Regions from separate parts of the Mycobacterium sp. IS-1556 genome, predicted to be linked through region 1. Evidence: riboswitches for the same ligand, from Rfam matches in the RefSeq annotation. Region 1 holds a riboswitch; each other region holds the start of a gene.
What was found. Region 1 has a riboswitch for cobalamin ahead of AU187_RS24100 (ABC transporter substrate-binding protein). Riboswitches for the same ligand answer to the same signal wherever they lie in the genome.
Positions count from the first base shown of each region.

Region 2: linked by a shared signal. The riboswitch ahead of AU187_RS02280 (FecCD family ABC transporter permease) and the one ahead of AU187_RS24100 (ABC transporter substrate-binding protein) in region 1 are both predicted to bind cobalamin.
Region 3: linked by a shared signal. The riboswitch ahead of metE (5-methyltetrahydropteroyltriglutamate--homocysteine S-methyltransferase) and the one ahead of AU187_RS24100 (ABC transporter substrate-binding protein) in region 1 are both predicted to bind cobalamin.

Region 1 is NZ_LQIM01000042.1:56,253-61,343, forward strand. It holds gene mrf (ribosome hibernation factor-recruiting GTPase MRF) at 1-780, opposite strand, end outside; gene rpmB (50S ribosomal protein L28) at 843-1,079, shown strand; gene rpmG (50S ribosomal protein L33) at 1,079-1,243, shown strand; gene AU187_RS24095 (WhiB family transcriptional regulator) at 1,243-1,521, shown strand; cobalamin riboswitch at 1,541-1,664, shown strand; gene AU187_RS24100 (ABC transporter substrate-binding protein) at 1,754-2,734, shown strand; gene AU187_RS24105 (FecCD family ABC transporter permease) at 2,731-3,801, shown strand; gene AU187_RS24110 (ABC transporter ATP-binding protein) at 3,798-4,580, shown strand; gene AU187_RS24115 ((2Fe-2S)-binding protein) at 4,577-5,091, shown strand, end outside.
Region 2 is NZ_LQIM01000001.1:472,484-477,574, reverse strand. It holds gene AU187_RS02290 (ABC transporter substrate-binding protein) at 1-530, opposite strand, end outside; gene AU187_RS02285 (ABC transporter ATP-binding protein) at 527-1,375, opposite strand; gene AU187_RS02280 (FecCD family ABC transporter permease) at 1,372-2,385, opposite strand; cobalamin riboswitch at 2,623-2,742, opposite strand; gene AU187_RS02275 (DUF1906 domain-containing protein) at 2,937-3,746, shown strand; gene AU187_RS02270 (coiled-coil domain-containing protein) at 3,801-4,913, opposite strand.
Region 3 is NZ_LQIM01000042.1:194,037-199,127, forward strand. It holds gene AU187_RS24765 (PepSY-associated TM helix domain-containing protein) at 1-1,262, shown strand, start outside; gene AU187_RS24770 (copper chaperone PCu(A)C) at 1,255-1,785, shown strand; gene AU187_RS24775 (Dyp-type peroxidase) at 1,778-2,992, shown strand; cobalamin riboswitch at 3,077-3,278, shown strand; gene metE (5-methyltetrahydropteroyltriglutamate--homocysteine S-methyltransferase) at 3,400-5,091, shown strand, end outside.

The DNA of each region.
Region 1 (5,091 bases):
GCGCACCACGCCGTCCAGCAGCACGTCGAGCGCGGCGTGCAGGCGCTCCGGATGAAACGGGCGCCGCGCAGAGAAGAGCAACAAGCCGACGTCGCCGTCGGCATCCAGGGACGGTTGGCCCGCGAGCAGTGGACCGTGAGGACTGTCGCTGCGCCCGCGCCTGCTCTCGGGCTCGAGATTGGCCAGCGCGACTTCAACCCGTCCAGCCCCGACGGTCAGGCGCGCTCGAGGGGCCAACCGCCGCAACACCTTCAGCGTCTGGGCGTGCGGTTCGCTGAGTACCAACGCGTCGGCGAACTCGGCCTGCGCCACCACCACCTGTGCCACTGTCCGGCCGTCGTCGAGGTAGTCCTCACCGACAGCCTGCTCCAGCCAGCCGCGGGCATCGACACACGTCACCACGGCGTGGATGCACACATCGCGCGCCGCCGGCCCGTCGACGTAGCCGGGGCCAACCCGCACACGGACATTCTCGATCGCCCAGCAGACCGGCTCCGGTTCCAGCCACGGCATCAGGTGCACCGCAATGCGATTCACGTCCGCACGCCGATGGAGCCGGCGCAGGAGGACGAGGAGGTCGTTGCGCACCGTGCATGCGACACAACCGCGGACCAACTCCAGCGGCCACTCTGACGTTTGCCCGCCGGTGGTCACGCTGCGCACCACCACCTGACCGTCGTAGGTGTGACGGACCACCACCGCGCCGGACGCGCCGGCCAACACCTCGGCGACACCGTCGGCATCGCCTTGACCGCAGATCAGCACCACTGGAGTGCGCACTCGACCTCCCCTGAGTTGAAAATGATTGTCATTAACGTTAGCGTACCCAGCCGAGGAGGAACATGTCCGCGCACTGTCAGGTCACCGGCCGAGCACCCGGCTTCGGCAATTCCGTATCGCATTCGCACCGGCGGAACCCGCGTCGCTGGAACCCGAACATCCAGACCAAGCGGTACTACCTCCGGTCCGAGGGCCGCCGAATCACACTGCGAGTCAGTGCCAAGGGAATCAAGGTCATCGACCGCGACGGCATCGAGGCCGTGGTCGTCCGGTTACGCAAGCAAGGGCAGAGAATCTGATGGCGCGCAACGATATCCGGCCCATCGTCAAACTGCGGTCGACGGCCGGTACCGGCTATACGTATGTCACGCGCAAGAATCGGCGCAACGACCCCGATCGCTTGGTGTTGCGCAAGTACGACCCGGTGGTCCGGCGCCACGTCGACTTTCGCGAGGAGCGCTGATGGCCACGGGAGCCGCCAACCGACTCTGGCAGTTGCGTGCGCGGTGCCGGGGATTGCCGACCGAGATCTTCTTCGCGTCAGATGCCGAGCGCGGTCAACGCCGGGTAATTCGCGAGGAACGAGCCAAGAAAGTCTGTCGCGGGTGTCCCGTGCAACGCGACTGCCTGCGGTACGCCCTGACCAATGTGGAGACCTGGGGCATCTGGGGCGCGACGACGCCGCGGGAGCGGCAGCGGCTCGCCGTATCTCGCCAGGTTGATCGGAAGAGCGCCGGCTGACCACTGTGTGGCAGGATCGATGCCGACAGGCGACCGTGACCCCGAGGAAGCCGGTGTGAATCCGGCGCGGTCCCGCCACTGTGATCGGCGCGGTCTTTCCGACGCGCCGGGAGCCAGATACTCCTCGCGGTCGCCTCCTCACCACAACTGGGGCGGATTTCCCCGGCGAGGACGGCCTCGGCATACCGAGCGCGCTTCCCGTCGCGTCCGCCCATGACGGGAGGTACGGAGAATGGCGGCGCGTCGATACCTTGCCACGGCGGCGATCTCGGCACTACTTGCCGCGGGATGCGGTACACCGGCACCACCATCGGACAACGCGGCCGGTGAAGCCTTGGCGGGATTTCCCGTCACCGTGACCAACTGCGGCATCACCACGACATATGAGCGTCCGCCGCGGCGGGCTGTCGCCCTGAATCAGCACGCGATCGAGACGATGTTGGCGCTGGGGCTGAAGGAATCCATGGTCGGGACCGCGTTCCTGGACGACCAGATCCTGCCGGAGTACAAGGATGCCTATGACTCGATTCCGGTGATCGCCGACGAGTACCCGTCGTTCGAGACGCTGCTTGCCGCCGAGCCCGACTTCGTCTACGGAGGGTGGGCAAGCGCATTCGACGACAAGGAAGGGCGCGGACGAGAGCGACTGATCGAGGTGGGCATCGACACCCATCTCAACACCGAGAACTGCACCTCCGGGCCGATGACGGCGTCCGCGGTGGACGATGAGATCCGAACGCTGGGAGAGATATTCGGTGTCAGAGAGCGAGCCGAACAGGAGATCGAACGTCAACGCCGCACCCTGCAGGACAGTCGTGATCAAATCCACGGTGTCGCGCCGATTGATGTCGCGGTCTATGACAGCGGCGAGACGACGGTGTTCACTTCCGGCGGGAAAGGTATCGGCAACCAGATTATCGAGTCGGCGGGCGGGCGGAACCTGTTCGCCGACGTGCCGAAGGTGTGGGCCGACGTGTCGTTCGAACAGTTCGCCGAGCGGGCGCCTGACGTCATCCTGATCTACGACTATGGCGACCAGTCGGTCGAGCAGAAGAAGAGGTTTCTGCTGGAGAACCCGGTGCTACAGCGAGTGCCGGCGATTCGTGACCAGCGCTTCGCGGTGCTGCCGCTGTCGTCGATCACCGCCGGTGTCCGTGTCGGGCGCGCGGTGAAATCACTTGCCGAACAGCTACACCCGGGCCGAATCGGATGACGGCGGCCATCCTGGACCGACCGGCCTCGGCGGCACCGCCGGTTCGCGGACGGCTTCCATACAGTGTCGCGCTCACGCTGCTCGTGGTGTTGCTGTTGGTGTGCATGACCGCAGGGGTCACCATCGGGTCGGTGGCGATTCCTCCGGGGCAGGTGTGGCAAATCCTGCTGCACGAACTCAATCCGGTGTTCTTGGACGCGACATGGCCGCCGACACGTGCCTCGATCGTGCTCGATGCGCGGTTGCCCAGGGTCGTGCTGGCGGCGGTGGTTGGCGCCGGCTTGGCGACATGCGGGATGGCGTTGCAGGCGGTGGTGCGCAATCCACTGGCCGACCCGATGCTGCTGGGTGTCTCGTCGGGCGCGTCGGTGGGTGCGGTCTCGGTGCTGGTGGCCGGCGTCGGAGTCGGCCTGTTGGCGCTGCCGCTGGCCGCGTTCGCGGGAGCGCTGGCCGCGCTGGTCGCCGTCTACTTCCTGGCCCGGACGGGCGGTCGGATGACGACGATGCGGTTGATACTCGCCGGGGTCGCGGTAGCCGAGGTGCTCTCGGCCGCTTCGAGTTTGCTGATCGTCACGTCCGATGACCCGCACAAGGCCCAGTCCGCGGTGCGTTGGATGCTCGGCGGTCTGGGTGGGGCGACCTGGGCGATGGTGTGGATACCGGCGATTGTTGTGGCAATCGGTGTGACGGCGCTGTTGGCGGTGACCCGGTCGCTGAACCTGTTGTACGGCGGTGAAGAGGCCGCGACAGCGCTGGGTTTGGACGTACACCGGTTCCGCGCAGCGATGTTCGTCGTGGTCGCGTTGATGGTGGGCGCGATGGTCGCTGTCAGCGGTGCGATCGGCTTCGTCGGTTTGATCATGCCGCACATCGTGCGCATGCTTGTCGGCGCCGACCACCGTCGCGCGTTGCCCGCGGCCGCGCTGCTCGGCGCCTCGTTTCTCATCGTGTGCGACATCACCGCGCGCACGGTCGCCGCGCCGGAGGAGTTGCCGGTCGGAATTCTCACCGCGCTCGTCGGTGGCCCGTACTTCCTCTGGTTGATGCGACGCAAGGCACCGGCATGACCGGCCGGATTCACATCGATGACGTCACTGTGACGGTCGGACGTAAAGCGTTGATCAGCAACGTTTCCCTGCATGTCGGCGCCGGCGAGATGGTGGGCGTCGTCGGGCCGAACGGTGCAGGCAAGACCACGCTGCTGCGCACGCTGTACCGTGCCCAGCGACCGAGGTCGGGCCGCGTGTTGATCGACGGCGAAGACGTCTGGCGGATGCCTGCCAAGCGAGCGGCACGACGGTTGGCGGCGGTACTTCAGGACACGGCTGGCGATTTCGAGCTCACCGTGTTCGACGTCGTCGCCATGGGGCGGACGCCGTACAAGCGCGCGTTCGAAGGCGACAACTTCGACGACCGTCGGATCATCGCTGAGGCGCTTGACGCCGTCGACGTATCGGCGTTGGCCCACGAGCCGTTCGACCGACTCTCGGGCGGACAGAAGCAACGTGTGTTGATCGCGCGGGCGCTCGCACAACGCACCGACACGATCGTGCTGGACGAGCCGACCAACCATCTCGATCTGCGTCACCAGCATGATGCGCTGCACCTGCTCCGGACGACGGGCGCCACCGTCATTGCCGCGCTGCACGACCTGAATCTCGCTGCGGCATACTGCGACCGGATCTGCGCCCTGGATCATGGCAGTGTCGTTGCGACCGGTACCCCGGCCGAGGTCCTGACGGTCGAAATGCTGGCGGATGTCTACGGCGTCGATACCCGGGTCGACATCGATGAGGACACCAACCTGTTGCGGGTCAACGTGACTCCGAAGGTGCAGGCCCGGTGAGGATCAGCACGGAACTCTCCGAGGTCGCACGATACGGCGGATTCTTCGCGATCGCCGTTGGGGGCGATGATCGAGGCTGGCGTCCAGTCGAAGAGTGTTATGCCGACGGCTACGCGGACCTGATCGATGCGACGTGCCGGAGGTACCGCACGACCGACCGTCGTGTCAGCGCGTCGCTTGTCCAGATGAGTCACGCGTCGAGGTTGTGGTCGCCCGTCCTCGCGTGCGCCGTCGCGCACGGCGTGGTGCCGGACCTCATCGGCTTACAGCGCGCCAATGACAGCGCGGCGCTGAGAATTTCTGTGCCCGAAGGCTCGCGGGCTGACGCGCAGTTGGCGAACGCGCTCTACCGCATCGTCGTCGAAGGGCACTTGGAGCGGCTCGCCGACGGACTGCGTGTCAAGGTCGCGCCCCCGCTGCTCTACGGCAACATCGCGTCCGCGTTGGTCGCCGCGACCCGCGCGTTGTATTCCCTCCGGCCGCAGCTCCGCGGCGACGCCACCCGCCTGGC
Region 2 (5,091 bases), on a different contig from region 1:
GACAGCACATAGCTGGGAATGCCCAACTCGGCGAGGCTGTCGGGGTTGATGCCTCCGGTATCGAATCCATAGTTCCAGCCCGCGAAGACGAAGTCCGGCGCGACGCCCAGCAGCGGTTCGAGAGCGAAGTAGTCGGGGCCGAGCGAGGTCGCGGCGGCATAGTCGTCGATGAACACCGCTAACCGCAGGCGCTCACCAGCGCCGGCATAGCCGGCCATTCGATCGGTCAGACCCAGAGCGAACATCAACTCGATCATGTTGTCGTCGTTAACGACAGCGCGGTCCGGCGCTTCGTCGAAGGTCACCGGCTCACCGCAGGAGGACACAGTTACCGGGTAGTGGTCCGGCGGCGTGTTGGCCGGCGGCCAGCTGAACTCGGCGGTGACGGGTGGCAGATCACCGGCAACAGTGATGCTGTGTTCACCCGACCGGGGCGGGTCTACAACCGCATTCGGTCCGTCGCCGGCGCAGCCGGTGATGGCGACCGCGACGGCGGCGAGCACCGGGCATATGGGTCGAATTCCGTTCATGGACAGTGCTCCTGGGTCGCGGTGGTAGATGAGACGGTGCTCGGAACTGCGTCCGGATCGTCAATGCCGTCGGGTGCAGACAGGAGCAGCCGCAGCGCTCCGGTGCGTGGGTGCCGGATGTGGTCGACGTGCACGCCGAACACCGGAAGCACGATCTCGTCGACGAGCACTTCGGCCGGGGATCCTGCGGCGACGACCGCTCCCTGCTGCAGGACGACGACGTCGTCGCAGAACTCGGCGGCGAGGTTGAAGTCGTGCAGCGCGGCGAGGGTGGTCACCCCGAGGCCACGAATAAGCCGCAGCAGGTCGAACTGGTGGCGCACGTCAAGGTGATTGGTCGGCTCGTCCAGCACCAGCACCCGGCAGTCTTGGGCCAGAGCGCGGGCCAGCAGCACACGCTGCTTCTCACCGCCTGACAACGTGGGCCAAGCCCGCTCTGCGAGGTCGGCGGCGCCGACGGTGGCCAAGGCGTCGACGGCGGCCGCACGGTCGGCCGATGAGGTACGGCTCAGTGCGCGCTGGTGAGGAATCCGGCCGAGCATCACCATGTCGGTCACGCTGAGTCCGACGTCCATCGGCGCTTCCTGCGCCACGACAGCCAGAGTGCGAGCGAACGCCCTCGGGTTCAGCGAGGTGGCGCGGACACCGCCGATGCTGATCTCGCCGCGCTCGGGGCGCAGCACCCGGTAAATCGCCTTGAGCAACGAGGATTTTCCGCTGCCATTCGGACCCACCAGCCCGACGAACCGGCCGGGTCCCACGTCGATGCTCAACCCGTCGATCAGCAGCCTGCCCCCGACCCGCACGGCGAGCTGATCGACGTTGACGTCTGCGGCGTCGCTCATCGAAGGCCGCCCTCCAGTCGGTCACGACGGGACATCAGGAAGAGAAACAACGGGCCGCCAACGATGGCGGTCAGAATGCCGACCGGTATCCCTTGCGGGCTGGCCAGCGTGCGCGCGGCCAGGTCCACCCAGATCATGAAGACCGCACCGAACAGCGCGCTGGCGATCAACACCGGTCGGTGCAATCCACCGACCAGCAGCCGCACGATGTGGGGCACCACCAGCCCGACAAACCCGACCGCTCCGGACACCGCAACCATGACCGCGGTCAACGCCGCGGTGGCCACAAACAACTCCAGGCGCACCCGCGCCACCGCAACGCCGAAGGTGACGGCGGCCTCGTCGCCGGCGAGTAGCGCATCCATCGGCCGGGCGCGGGCGACGAGCCACACGAGAACTAGTGCCAGCGCGATCGCCGGAATCGCCGATGTCGACCATCGCGCGCGCTCGAAACCCCCTAACAGCCAGAACAACACCTGCTGGGCGCCGCGCGGGTCGCCGAGAAACACCAAATAGCTTGTCAGCGCGGAGAGCACGTAACCGACGACCACGCCGGTGAGCACCAACCGCAGCGGACTGAGCCCGAGGCCGCTGCGCCTGGCGACCAGATAGACCATTGCCATCGACAGACAGGCGGTCGCGAACGCGGCTCCGCTCAGTCCCAAAGCGCCGAGCCCCAATGCGCTGCCGTACACGATGACGGCCGCCGCACCGATGGAGGCACCCGACGAGACGCCTAGCACGTACGGGTCGGCGATCGGATTGCGCACCAGCGCCTGCACCGCAACTCCCACCACACTGAGACCCGCGCCGACGAGCGCGGCGAGCGCAACGCGGGGAACCCTTAAGTCCCAGACGATTTGGACGATGTGCGAAGCTACCTCGCCGCTCGCCGATCCGAGCGTCTTCGCCCAGATCACCTCCACCACCGTTCCCGCAGGGATGCGTACCGACCCGATGCCGACCGCGATCACCGTCGAGGCGAGCCCCAGTACGAAAAGGCCAAACATCAACACGACGAACCACGTTGCCGACAGCGATCCCCTCGATGGTGATCGTGACGTGGAGGTGAGGTGGCGACACAGAGTGGCCGCCACTGGCGTCATGTCAGAACTGCAGGGCCGCTCGGCATTTCACGCATCGCCTGTCGACGGGCGATGAACCTTCGGCAATTTCGGGCACGCGTGTGCATGAGCGATCTCCGTCCCGGGGTTTCCACGCCCCGTCATCCCGGCCCGCGGCGGCGCAGTGTCCTGACTCCCGGATCACCGCTCGCCCCGCCCTTCCAGCCCGCAGGCCGTGGTCACGCGTGGGGTCCGCTCCCCGGTCACAGTGGCGGGACCGTGCCGGAATCACACCGGCTTCCTAGCCCCACCGCGGCTATAACCGCTCACACAATAACCCGTGCGCACAGGCCCTGTGCGGTGCCTCCGCTGCGCGGCCGCAGCTGTGATCGCGATCCCGGAGGGCGAAAGCGCCGCTCTCGCACGGCTTCGCGACACCGGCAACTCGCCCGGCGTGGCTACACCGTTAACAGGAGTCTCATTGTTAACATCCTGCCGTGGAGGGCCCGCCGGAGACATATAGCCTTCGGCGTTCATGCCCGGTCTCCCGGCGTGATGCATTGCGGTATGCCGCAGCCGCTTCGGCGCTGGTCGGGTTGGGTGCGGCATCGGCGAGTGTCGGCAGTCCGACCGCAGAGGCCGCCGCTCCAACTCTTATCGACTACGCCATGCGCCAGATCCCGGCCCAAGCCATCCGAGCCGCCGGCCACTCCGGGGTGATCAACTACGTATCCACGTCGCGGCCCGGCTCGTCCTTCGGCGCCAAGCCGATCACCCTTCCGTACGCCAAGTCCCTGACCGCCGCCGGTCTGGTCATCGTCAGCAACTACCAATACGGAAAGCCGGGCGGGACAGCACCATCGGACTTCACCCGTGGGTACGCCGGCGGCGTCGCCGACGCGCGTACCGCTTGGCAACTGCACACCGCGGCCGGTGGTGGCCGGAGCGCACCGATCTTCTTCAGCGTCGACGACGACATCGACCGCACGGCGTGGAACGATCTGGCGCTGCCGTGGTTTCGGGGAATCAACTCGGTGCTCGGCGCGCAGCGCACCGGTGTCTACGGGGGCATCAATACCTGCCAGTGGGCCGCGGCCGATGGTGTCATCGGGCGGTCAAAATCGCCCGGCCACGTCTGGGCGTGGCAGACGCGGTCCTGGTCGCGCGGTCAGATCTACCCCGCGGCGGTTCTGTACCAGCGCATCATCGACACCGCCTCGAATCCGGGACCGGTGGTCGGCGGCATCCGCGTCGACGTCAACGACGTCCTGGCCAGCGATTGCGGCCAGTGGAACCTACATCCGTGAGGGCAGGAATACAGCGCCGCGGTCGAGAGGGTGCGGCGTGACGCGACTCGTCGGTCAGCGGCGTGGTGTCGTGGTGACGTGCACGTGGTCAAAGTGACCGTAGCCCGATCCTGCAGGACCGCTCGGTGTGTAGTAGGTGCCGCGCCAGATCACATCTTGCAAACCGAATCGGCTCGCGTTGCTCATCATGAACGCGAGGATTTCGTCTCCGAGCGCGATGCCCTCGGGGCTTTCGGGATTGGGGATCATGATGTCGATCGCCAGGCCGCTCGGATGCCACGGCTTGGAGTCGGGGCGCACCCCGTCGATGTCGGCAATCTGGGGGAACCTGTGGCTGACGGCGCGGGCAGCCAGGATGGTGTTGGGCTGTAGGCCGGCCTCATAGGCGACTCCGACGGGCAGCGCCTCCGGGATGTCCGCGGGGGCCGCGGGTGGAGGGACAGCGGCAGGGGGAGGTTGGCCGGGCATCGCGTTGAGTAGGGGGTTGGCCGGAGGGGGCACAGCCTGCGGTGGCGGCGGTGCGGCCGCGTTGTCGACAGCCGCCTGTTGAGCGGGTGTCAACGCCGCGTACTGGGCCTCCGCGGCGGCGATCTGACGCTGCAGTTCTCTGAATTTTGCCTGCAGGTCTGCGCGCACTGCAGCAGACTTCTCCGCCGCGGCGCGGGCGTCAGCGGCCGATTTCTCTGAGGCGTTGGCGGCGACGGCCGCGCGCTCACGGGCTATTCGAAAGGCCTTCAACTGATCGGCCGTTACAGCGGCTACCGCCCGCTGCAGAGATAGCCCGTCGATCAGCTGTTGCGGGGAGCTTGCGGTCAGCAACGCCGCCCACTGGCCGGTGCGTCCACTCACGTACGTCATCGCCGCCACCCGGTCGGCCGCGGCTTGATGGGGAGCGAGCTGGGAGTTCGCGGCGTCGAGGGTTGCCTGGTCTGCGCGATGCCGGTCTTCGGCGGCGGTCAGGGCGGCCAGTTTTGCGGCGGCATCGCGTTGCGCGACTGTGACGGCTTCACGACTCTGCAGCGCCTGACGGGACAACTCGTCGAGCCTGGCCAGCGCGTCCGCCGCCGGGTCGGCATTTACGTCGCCCGCCAAGGACATGGCCAGCACCAGTACCGCGGCAGCAAACCCGCCCACTGTTCGTCGAAGAGAGTGGCCCGCCCGACTCATTCGGATTGTCAGGATCCTTCGTTGCAGGGACCGACCTTGGCCCGGCTACATGTGTCTCGGACAGGTTAGAAACTTGCAACGGCGATGTCTATTCGTCCCTTCAACGAGATCGTCCGTCGCGACCATCGGCACCAAGGCCACCCCCACTTGCTTCCGTTTTCACGCGCGTCAGTTGAGG
Region 3 (5,091 bases), 140 kb from region 1:
ACAACGCGGTACACCGCCACGAGGTCACGGTCGACCGCGTCGGCCAGCAGCGGCTGCCACTGGCCGAGCAGATCCGCGCCGCGCGGGCCGCCCACCCCGAGGGGACGGTGGAAAGCATCCGCCCACCCGCCGCCGCCGACGAGACGACACGCGTGACGCTCGCCGTCGACGACGTACCGCCCGACTACGCGCGCACGGTCTTCGTCGACCCGTACAGCGGCGAGGTTCGCGGCGCGCTGACCACCTACGGCCAGTGGATGCCGCTGCGCGCCTGGTTCGACGAACTGCACCGCAACCTGCATCTCGGCGTGGTGGGCCGCAACTACAGCGAACTCGCCGCGAGCTGGCTGTGGGTGATCGCGCTGGCGGGGTTGGCGCTGTGGTACCTGCACCGCCGCGACACGAAGAAGCTGCGCCGCATCGCCGTGCCCGACCGCGACAAGACCGATCGCCGCCGCACGCTGTCCTGGCATGGCGCGGTGGGGGTTTGGGTCATCGTGGCGCTGCTGGGGTTGTCGATCACCGGCATCACCTGGTCGCGGTACGGCGGCGAGACCGTCAATCTTCTCCAGGAGCGGTTGAACACCACCGCGCCGACGGTCGACACGACGTTGGCGCAAGCGGCCGGCAGCGACATCCGGGGCGGGCATCAGCACGGTGGGGTGTCTCCGACAGGTGGTGACGCCGCGCTGCACGGCGCGGACACGGCGCTGCGCACCGCGGTCGACGCGGGACTGCGTGGGCCGATGTGGATGTACCCACCCGCCGAACCCGGCCACGGCTGGCAGGTCGCGGAGAACAAGCGCGACTGGCCGACCCGACACGATGCGATCACCGTGAACCCCCACACCGGTGCGATCACCGACCGTGTCGACTTCGCCGAGTGGCCGGTCCTGGCCAAGCTCACCGACTGGGCCATCGACGCACACATGGGCGTCCTGTTCGGCGTTCCGAACCAGATCCTGTTGGCGCTCACCGCGATCGGGCTGATCACGATTGTCGCGCGCGGTTACGTGATGTGGTGGCGACGACGACCGACGCGCGGAACGGCTTGGGCAGTGGGACGTCCGCCGCTGCGCGGCACCCTTCGCGGTCTGAACCCAGTCGCGGTCACCGCGCTGGCCGTCGTCGCGCTCGCCCTGGCCTGGGCGCTGCCGTTGTTCGGGCTCAGCCTCGCGGCATTCATGGTCGTCGACCTCTTCGTCGGCGCGGTCAAGAAACGTAAAGAAGAAAAGAAGCAGGAGACGAAAGCCCATGTCTGACAATCGGTATCGCAAAGCTTTGCTACTCGCGGCGACGGCGACGGTCGTTGCCGCGGGTTGTACGACGCAGGCCCACCACGATGAAGAGCCGATGGCGTCGGCGGTGACCATCGCCGACCAGTGGGCAAGCTCGGCGGAGACGGGTATGGCGGCGGTGTTCGGCACCTTCACCAACACCGGACACCACGACGCCCGCATTGTCAAAGGAACCTCGGATGTGGCGGGCCGAGTCGAAGTCCATGAGGTCGCGCCCGGCGCCACCGGCGTCAAGACGATGCGCCCCAAGGAGGGCGGCATGACAATCCCGGCCGACGGCTCACATGCGTTGGTGCCCGGCGGAGATCACCTGATGTTGATGGACCTCACGCAGCCGCTGCCGCCGGGTTCAGAGGTCACCCTGACCGTCGAGTTCGAGGACGGCTCGACGCTGCCCGTCACCGCGCAGGTGCGTGACTTCGCCGGGGCGGACGAGGACTATCAGCCGTCGACCGGCGGGTCGGCGCCGCACGACGATCATGGCTGAGCGCTCGACCGGCGCCTCCTTGCGGCTCAACCGCCGGCGGCTCCTCGCGGGCAGCGCCGCCGCGGTGGCGGCCGGGGCGACGCTCACACAATGCAGCATCGCGCAGTCCGCGGTCCCGGCGGAACCGTTCGACCGCGCCGTCGAACCGTTTCACGGCAAGCATCAGGCCGGCGTCGCGACGCCACCACAGACGCACGCACTGTTCGTGGCGCTCGACCTGACACCGCAATCCCGGCGCAGTCCGCGTGAGACGCTGGCCGCGGTCCTCAAACTGTGGACCTCGGACGCCGCGCGGTTGACGCAGGGCACTCCCGCGCTGGCGGATACCGAACCCGAACTGGCATACCGGCCGGCCCGCCTCACCGTCACCGTGGGCCTCGGGCCAGGTCTCTTCGACCGGATCGGGTTGGCACACCGGCGCCCGCGATCTCTGGCTGAACCGCCCGCCTTCACCACCGACCGGCTTCAACCGCAGTGGTGTGGCGGGGACCTCCTGCTGCAGATCTGCGCCAACGATCCGGTCACCGTCGCGCACACCGGCCGGGTGCTGCTGAAGAACGTCCGCACCATGACCACTCAGCGCTGGCGGCAGACCGGATTCCGCAACGCAATCGGAAACGGTGAGGGCGCCAGCATGCGCAACCTCATGGGCCAGATCGACGGTACCGCCAACATCACCGACGAGGCGGGCTTCGACCGGCACGTATGGGACGCCGGAGACGATCAGCGGTGGTTCGACGGCGGCACGATCCTGGTGTTGCGCCGGATCCGCGCCGAGATGGACACCTGGGACGAACTCGACCGCAGCAGCAAGGAACTCACGGTCGGGCGTCGAATCGACACCGGTGCACCGCTCACCGGACAGCGGGAGTTCGACGAACCGGACTTCTCCGCGACCGAGAACGGCATCCCGGTGATTCCGCCGAACTCGCACATCGCGCTGGCCCGGCACCGCAACGAGAACGAACAGTTCCTCCGCCGTCCCTACAACTTCGACGACCCTCCGCCCGCCGGACGAACAACCGAAAGCGGCCTGATTTTCGCTGCCTATCAACGTGATCCGGCCGCGCAGTTCATGCCGGTTCAGCAGCGTCTCGCGGCATCGGATGCGCTGAACGAGTGGATCACCACGATCGGGTCGGCGACGTTCGCGATCCTGCCCGGAGTCGAGCCAGGCGGATATCTCGGCCAGACGCTGCTGGCATAGCCGGCCGTGTACCCGAATGCCGGCAAGGGTAGGCTGGTCAGCGCAACTGGTTTGTCGGCGACCCGACTTCGGGGACGAAGTCGGAACATCGACATCGAGTGCCGTATGCCAGTCCGGGTGCGGCGCGAGAGGGAACCCGGTGAGAATCCGGGACTGTCCCGCAGCGGTATGCAGGAACGACCGCCGTCACCAGCACTGGCCCCGACGGGCTGGGAAGCGACGGCCACTAGGTGCGCGATCTCCTCGCGCGGGCCTGCGAGTCCGAAGACCTGCCAGCTGTACCGGACGCGCCGCGCCCGGTGGTGCATCGCCTCGTGGAATGGGCTGTGGCCGAAGCCGGTTCGATGCCGTGCTCGGCTGGACGTCTACTGGCGATGACCATCCGCTGCACCGATGAGGACGTCGTCATGACCGCAAGACCATTCACCGCCACCATCCTCGGTACGCCGCGCATCGGGCCGAACCGGGAACTCAAACGCGCCGTCGAGAAGTACTGGGCGGGCCGGGTCGACCGCGCCGAACTCGAGTCCATCGCCGCGCACCTGCGCCGCGATACGTGGCATGCGCTCACCACCGCCGGCCTGGACTCCGTTCCTGTCAACACCTTTTCGTACTACGACCATATGCTCGACACCGCCGTGATGGTCGACGCGCTGCCGCAACGGGTCGCCGAGGTGCCCGACGAAGTGGACCGCTATTTCGCGGCCGCGCGCGGCAATGACGCCATCACTCCCTTGGAAATGACCAAGTGGTTCGACACCAACTACCACTACCTCGTACCCGAACTGGGCCCGCAGACCGGTTTCGCGCTGAACCCCGCCAAAATTCTGGGCGAACTCGAAGAGGCCCGCGCGCAGGGTGTTCCGGCCCGTCCGGTGGTCGTCGGGCCGATCACCTTCCTCGCCTTGAGCAAGGCGGTCGACGGCGCGGTTGCGCCGATCGAGCGGCTCCGCGAACTCCTCGTCGTGTACGGCGAGTTGTTGCAGCTGCTCGCCGAACGGGACGTGGAGTGGATGCAGCTCGACGAGCCGGTGCTCGTCACCGACATCGTCGATAACGCAGGCGAACTCGCCGAAGAGGCCTATCAGTTCCTCGGGCGGCTGGCAAAGCGTCCGGCGATCTTCGTGGCCACCTACTTCGGCGAGCACACCGACGCGCTGCCCGCACTGGCGCGCACGCCGGTCGAGGCGATCGGCGTCGACCTGGTCGCCGGCAGTGGGTCATCGGTCGCCGCGGTGCCTGAACTCGCGGACAAGCTGCTGGTCGCAGGTGTGGTCGACGGGCGCAACGTCTGGCGCTCGGACCTCGAGGCCGCCCTCGGGACACTGGCCACGCTGCTGGGCTCTGCGGGCCACGTCGCGGTATCGACATCGTGCTCGACGCTGCACGTGCCGTACTCCCTCGACGCCGAGCCGGATATCGATGCCGCGCTGCGCAGTTGGCTGGCATTCGGATCCGAGAAGGTTGCCGAAGTGGTGACGCTCGCCCGAGGCTTGAGAGAGGGACGCGACGCGGTCTCCGGTGAGGTGGCCGCGTCGAACGCGACCGTAGAGGCGCGGCGAGCGGATCCGCGATTGAACAACGGCCATGTCCGGTCGCGGATTTCGTCGATCGTGGCGTCCAGGGCCCAGCGCGGGCCCGCGGAAGAGCGTCGCGCCGGGCAGCAGGCTCGGTTGAAGCTGCCGCTGCTTCCGACCACGACGATCGGCTCCTATCCGCAGACGTCGGCCATCCGGGTGGCACGCGCGGACCTGCGCGCCGGCACCATCGACTTCGCGGAGTATGAGCGCCGGATGAAGGCCGAGATCGCCGATGTCATCAGGTTGCAGGAGGAACTCGGTCTCGACGTGCTCGTCCACGGTGAGCCCGAGCGCAACGACATGGTGCAGTACTTCGCCGAACAACTCGACGGGTTCTTCGCGACGCAGAACGGCTGGGTGCAGTCCTACGGCAGTCGGTGCGTACGCCCGCCGATTCTGTACGGCGATGTGGCCCGGCCCAAGCCGATGACCGTGGATTGGATCGCCTATGCGCAGTCGCTCACCGACAAGCCGGTGAAGGGCATGCTCACCGGTCCGGTCACCATCCTCGCCTGGTCG